DNA from 2 places in the Marinobacter sp. PE14 genome. Region 2 is predicted to be linked to the other one. Evidence: riboswitches for the same ligand, from Rfam matches in the RefSeq annotation. Region 2 holds a riboswitch; the other holds the start of a gene.
The links. Region 2 has a riboswitch for glycine ahead of ACWJ62_RS06170 (trimeric intracellular cation channel family protein). Riboswitches for the same ligand answer to the same signal wherever they lie in the genome.

Region 1: it holds a riboswitch for glycine, as region 2 does, so the genes downstream of both, ACWJ62_RS15335 (D-amino acid dehydrogenase) here and ACWJ62_RS06170 (trimeric intracellular cation channel family protein) in region 2, are expected to answer to the same signal.

What each region holds. Positions count from the first base shown of each region.
Region 1 is NZ_JBQXNY010000004.1:388,611-392,020, reverse strand. Features, by position in the region: gene ACWJ62_RS15340 (FGGY-family carbohydrate kinase) at 1-550, shown strand, start outside; gene ACWJ62_RS15335 (D-amino acid dehydrogenase) at 531-1,751, opposite strand; glycine riboswitch at 1,915-2,007, opposite strand; gene ACWJ62_RS15330 (hypothetical protein) at 2,582-3,410, shown strand, end outside.
Region 2 is NZ_JBQXNY010000002.1:58,253-61,662, forward strand. Features, by position in the region: gene ACWJ62_RS06160 (hypothetical protein) at 1-310, opposite strand, end outside; gene ACWJ62_RS06165 (LysR family transcriptional regulator) at 492-1,385, shown strand; gene ACWJ62_RS06170 (trimeric intracellular cation channel family protein) at 1,445-2,062, opposite strand; glycine riboswitch at 2,085-2,183, opposite strand; glycine riboswitch at 2,185-2,270, opposite strand; gene gdhA (NADP-specific glutamate dehydrogenase) at 2,306-3,410, opposite strand, start outside.

The DNA.
Region 1 (3,410 bases), on a different contig from region 2:
CGATGAACTGGTTCAGGCGGTGCCACCCGGATCAATGGGCCTGATGCTGCAGCCCTACTGGTCACCCGGCGTACGCCAACCGGGGCCGGAAGCCAAGGGTTCGATCATCGGGTTCGGAGACGTTCACACCCGTTCCCATATTTATCGTGCGATTCTGGAGGGTCTTGCCTACGCGCTCCGGGAAGGAAAGGAAAAAATCGAAAAGCGAAGCGGCGTGAAGATCAGGAAATTGCGAGTAGCGGGCGGCGGCTCCCAGAGTGATGCCGCCATGCAGCTAACCGCGGATGTGTTCGGATTACCGGCCGAGAGGCCTCACACCTATGAGACCTCCGGGCTAGGCGCCGCCATCGATGCGGCTGTAGGGCTAGGGCTGCATCCGGATTTCGACACAGCCGTGGCGAAGATGACCCGGGTTGGCGACGTCTTTCATCCCAACGATGAAACCCGGGCTCTTTACCAACGGCTGTATTCCGAGGTTTATCTGAAGATGTACCCCCAGCTGCAACCCCTGTACCGGAAAATCCGGGAGATTACCGGCTATCCCCGGTAACACTCTCCGCGACCAACTCAGCGGTAATCGCAGAAAGCGTCCAGCCCAAGTGACCGTGACCGGTGTTGTAGAATACGGTCGGCAGGCGACCGGGCCCAACCCTTGGCATCATGTTCGGAAGCATCGGGCGCAATCCTGCCCAAGGAACGACCTTGCGAGTGCAGACACCGGGGAAGCACTGCTCAACCCAACGGGTTAGCGGGCGAATCCGGTCATCCTTGATATCGCGGTTGTAGCCGCTGAACTCGGCGGTACCGGCAACCCGGAAACGGCCATCGCCAAGGCGACTGGTTACGATCTTGGTGGCATCATCCAGCAGGCTGACCGTTGGAGCGGCTTTCTGTGAGGCCTCGTCGTCCAGCTCCACGGTAATGGAGTAGCCCTTCACCGGGTAGATATTCACCCGGTCACCCAGCTTTTTAGCCAACCCGCGACTGCCAACACCCGCACAAATCACCACGCCATCAAAGGTATCGCGGGTTTGTTCTTCGCCATCGTGCGCGGTGACCCAGGCATTGCGCTCGTCTGCGCTCAGTTCAGTAACCGTTTGGCCGTAGCAGGTTTTAACACCAAGCCTCTGAATGGCATCGGCCAGGCCGTTAGTGAACTTGTGAATATCACCAGTGGAATCGCTCTCGGTGAAAAAGCCGCCGTAATAGTTGCCTGCCAGCGTCGGTTCGATGGCCTTCATTTCTTCCGGAGTCACCGAACGGCGTTCAAGGCCGCCAGCGGCCAGCAGGCGCGATACCTTTTCAGCGTGGTCAAACCCGGCTTTGTCCCGGTAGATGTGCAGGATGCCCTGCTTCTTCAAATCGAAATCGATGCCCTCTTCCTGCGCCCAGGCAAACAGGTGATCGCGGGCAGCAATGGCCAAACGCGCGGTTTCCGTGGTGTTTTTCTCGTACTGGGGAATGGCGGCCATGAACTCGGCAAACCAGCTCAGCTTGTGCCAGGAAGGCTTCGGGTTGACCAACAGTGGCGCGTCCCGGCGGGACATCCACTTGATGCCTTTCACAACAGTCTGCCAGTTGTTCCAGACTTCGGCGTTAGAGGCGGAGAGCTGTCCACCATTGGCAAACGACGTTTCCATCGCCGCATAGCGGTGCTTTTCGTAAACCGTAACATCTAGCCCGCGCTTGGCGAGAGTATAGGCCGTGGTAATACCGGTGATACCACCGCCAATTACTGCGATTCGCTTCATTCCAAACTCCGTGAGCGCCCAGGGTTTCCTCTCTGCTCGAAATGGCAGAAAGCACCCCTTCCGTCACGGGACCTGAGAGATTCACGGGCCGTTTCAGCGAAACCGGCCGCTTGCTCCTTCGGTGTGCCGACTGACGCGATTGTCGACAACTCTTCGGAAAGTATTCATGTCAGCGGTCCTTTTGCCTGAGAGTTTCCGGGGCAGTTGCTCCTTCGGCGCTGATCGCAGGGGATTCAGTCTCTCCCGCAGACATGTCTGATTGGTAATAATCGCCAATCAGCATTAGCAAACATAGCAAATAACCGGGGGGCATGAAACTACTGCTGCTTTCTCGGAAATGTGACGAAAAGTTGATCAATGTCAGACAATCCAGCACCAGACATATACTACGCTTATATGTACAGAACCAGATCGTCTGAGGTAGCCGCAGCGACATGGGCGCTCCACCAGGCTGTTATCCGGCGATCACGTTCTGTCCGGATTTTCCGTTGCCGTCTCCGGCGCATGCTTTCAGGAGTTTGTTTATGTTTCCTAAAAAACAATTAAAGAACCTGGTAACACCAGCACTAGTGGCCTCAATGGCCTTCATGAGTGGGTGCGATCTCAATGGATCAAGCTCAAATTCAAGTTCAAGCACCAGTCCAGGTACAACCCCCTCGACGGAGGAACCGGAAATTTCTGAAAAAGTACTCGACAGTGCGGCCTCTTTCCTGGGCGCGGCAACTGGTAAAGAAGTACCTTTAACGATTGATTCCGTCGTATTTGTAAACTCCGCACTGGGACTCAACGACGTTCCGACAGATCCGAAAAACCTGTACGGCGATCTCTGGATGGTGGTACGTGACGAATACGGTGTGCCGGTATTGGACGGCAATGGCTGCGTCCAACCGATCGCATCCGAAACCGTAACCTGGCCCGATGGCACTGAACACGACACCGTACCGATGGTCGTTGAAGAGTTCGATGACTCCGAGCTGGACTTTGCCTGTACGGTAGTAGAAGGCTATGAAGCCTATACCATTGAGCTGGAAATCGGGCGCCTGAACATGATCAGGACCGTTACCCAGAATCCAAAGGTTTTTGCCAGGGCACTGGCCGAGGCGATCGACAACATCAACGCCTCAACTGCGATCAAAACCGACCCCGCCGGGAGACTGGTAATGATCACGGAAGTTGATGGAGAACTGGTTGAGAAGACCATAGACTCACCCCGGGAAAATCTTGCGCTCTATCACGCACTCCTCAAGGAAGGACGCATCGCGGGTTATGGCCCCGAGGGCCGCGAAGGCGGCCAGGTGGTTCCGCCGGAATGGAAGGAAATCCGCGATGACCTCGAACTGGGCGACCTTTCCTATCTGCGCGACGGAACCCCCGGCCGTACGGCTGGTGTGAGCCTGCACGAAGGGTACGCAGATCTTTCGAACATGACGCATAACCGGATGACCGATTACGTCACCCAGTTTGTTTCCTATGTTCAGTACATCGATTCAGGCTCGAGCTGCCTGTACGAAGATCGAGTTGCCAATGCGTGGAGCCGTATATTCGACATGGAAGACTACTACGGTGAAAACATTGCCGGCTTCACAACGCATGCCGACGATGCCAGACGGACCATCGTCTTTACCCATGATGTCATTCAGGACATGCCTGAAACCCCGC
Region 2 (3,410 bases):
CTTTTCGGGCTTTTAATGCCTCGATGGCATCGACCGTCAGCGGGAGCTGGCTGGCCCAAAGAATATCCTCACATTTATGGCCGATAACCCGTTCTACTTTGTTGCCGTGGGCCAACAGTGGCAGTATGTGGCGACGGAAAAACCATCGACGCTTGCATAACCACCACCCTCTGTCTAACGCCCTCAATAACTTATTGGGCGGTGTCGCCGGCATATAAAACATCAGCTCCGGTGGCTCTGGAGGTAGTTCCAATTGACTCGCTTTCTCCCAAGCCTGGAGGGCTTTTTCGATTGGGTTTATTTCGTTCATCGCATGCCTCCGCTTTCATTTTGCTGTTTGGCAAAATTACCCATGCAACTAGTAAGCAATCGTGCCAAGTGATCATTCAGTGCGAGGGTCGCGACCTCTTTTGTTAGCTTGCTACTTCCAGTTGGATCAATCAAACAAAAAGTTTTAGACTGACCGTTCATTTTTATTGAAAGGTGAGCCAATGGAAAGGCAGTCGAGCAGGAACTTGAATCGCGCCGCATTGCCGCTTCTCGACAGCGAGGTGTTGCGAACCTTTGTAACCATCGCTGAATGCGGCAGTTTTACCCGGGCTGCCGAAAAACTATTCCGCACGCCCTCGGCATTGAGCATGCAAATCAAACGCCTGGAGGCCATGCTTGAACAAGCGCTGTTTGTTCGCGAGGCGCGATCCGTGCGACTCAATGCGGAGGGTGAAATGCTCTTGGGCTACAGTCGACGCCTCCTCAAGCTCAACGCCGAAGCCGTTTCAAAATTTTTGGCCCCCACCCTGGAAGGACGCGTAGGCGTGGGAATCACTGACGCGGTAGCAGAACATATCCTACCCAATGTTTTGGCTCAGTTTGCCAGGTCATACCCTGCTGTTCAGGTCGACGTTGCGGTAGGCCATAGCATGGATTTAATCCCAAAACTTGATAAGGGAGAGCTTGATCTCGCCCTCGTGATGGGCGGAGAACCCGGTTCCGCAACACGAGGTGAGGCGATTCTCACCGAACCTCTGGTATGGGTGGGTCGCGAGGATGGCGATGCAGTCCTACGGTCACCACTACCAGTCACTCTGGCGAAACATGGGTGTACATGGCGAAAGATCGCTCTGGATGCTCTGAATAATGCTGGAATCGACTATCGAATCGCCTACGCCTGCGATCACTGCGCAAGCCAGGAGGCAGCCATGATGGCGGACCTCGCCATTACAGCGTTTCCGAAGCGATTGATTCGACCACCTTTCACACGTCTTACTCATGAATCACTGCCACCATTGGCAGATTATCAAGTGATGCTGGTAAAGCGTCCGGGCCGGGACAACGCCAGCGACGTTCTGGCCGAGCACATTACACAAGGGTTTCGCGAGAGATAATTACAAGCCCGCCCATACCTAATTACTCCATTTTTTGCACACAAGAAGCCGAGGTCCCATCACTCCCAGCGGGCCTGGGAATAGCTGAACACTGGCAGCGACAAACGCCAGCGAATGGCGGCCATACGGAGCAGGAGACCCAAGCTGAATGCGGCAAGTAGGGTCACGCTCTCATTCACTCCCTGACGAAGCAGGGTCAGGTACAGAAAAGCGACCACCAGTGAAACACTGGCGTATAGTTCATGACGCAATACCTGTGGGGTCCGGTTGCACATGATGTCGCGGATGATACCGCCAAAAATGCCGGTGGTGATGCCGGCCATCACAACAACGACCGTGTCATAGCCCAGCTCAAGGGCAACATTGCAACCAATAACCGTGAAGGCCGCGAGGCCTAAGGCATCCAGCACCAGAAACAGCTGATGAAGGTGGCGCATAAAGCGGGCGATCACGATCGTTACCAGTCCGCCCGTGATGGTCATGTAGATATAGCGTGGGTGCTGGGTCCAGGTAACAGGAAAATTACCCAGGAGAATGTCCCGGACAGTTCCGCCACCCAAGGCAGTGAAAAACGCAATAACGGCGACACCAAAGAGATCCATATTTCTCCGCCCGGCGGCGAGTGCGCCCGACATGGCCTCGGCGGTAATGGCAATCATATATATAGAGATGAGCACAGAGGACTCCTGAGTTTCTGCGGCCTCTCCCCCTGTCCCTGATACCTGAGAGTTTACAGAGCCCGGCTCTGCTTGCCCCTTCGGTGGACTGCGTTGGCAGTCGCTCTCCAGACGGCTTTGAACGGTGCCTCGCAGTACCTTTGCCTGAGCGTTTATGGGAGTTTGCGCCTTCGGCGGGGCCAGGGGCCCTCTCTCCTGCGAGAACACATGAGTATAAAAACTTAAGAAGCTGGCGCGCAGGTGTTAAATCACCCCAAACGCCAACATCGCATCAGCCACACGGCAGAACCCTGTTGTGTTTGCGCCAAACACATAGTCTCCTGGCCGGCCGTATTCTTCCGCGGTTTCAAAACAGGAGCGGTGAATTTCGGTCATGATGTCCTTCAGGCGCTGCTCGCTGTAATCAAAACTCCAGGAATCCCGGGAGGCGTTCTGTTGCATTTCCAGAGCACTGGTTGCGACGCCACCGGCATTGGCGGCTTTTGCAGGACCAAACAGGATGCCAGCCTCGCGGAATAACTTCACTGCATCGGGCATGCACGGCATATTGGCACCCTCGGCGACGGCCAGGACGCCATTACGAATCAACGCTTTCGCGTCTGAGTTTGTCAGTTCGTTCTGTGTTGCGCATGGAAGGGCCACTTTGCAGGGCACCTCCCAAATAGATGCTCCGGAAACAAAATCACTGCCATTCTGACGACGAGCCGCATAATCACTGATTCGACCACGTTCGGTTTCCTTGATCTGCCGAACCAGCGCAACGTCGATGCCGGCCGGGTCATAAACGTAACCACTCGAATCGGAACAGGCGACCACCTTGCCTCCGAACTGCTGGACCTTTTCCATCGCGTAGATTGCAACGTTTCCGGAACCGGAGACCACCACGTCTTTGTCCTCAAGGTCTACACCCTGAGCCGCCAGCATCTCACGGACAAAATACACCGTCCCGTACCCCGTCGCTTCCTTGCGGACGCGGGCGCCGCCCCATCCAAGCCCCTTCCCGGTCAGCACTCCGGATTCATACCGATTGGTAAGGCGTTTGTATTGGCCGAACAGGAAACCAAGCTCCCTGGCTCCAACGCCGATATCGCCTGCTGGCACGTCGGTATACTCACCAATGTGCCGATAAAGTTCGGTCATAAAGGATTGGCAAAACCGCATGATCTCGTTGTCAGATCGCCCTTTGGGGTCAAAGTCCGAACCACCTTTGCCTCCGCCAATCGGCATGCCGGTCAGGGAATTCTTGAATATCTGCTCGAAACCGAGAAACTTCACCACGCCCAGATTCACGGAAGGGTGAAATCGCAAGCCCCCTTTGTAGGGTCCAAGAGCCGAGTTAAATTCAACC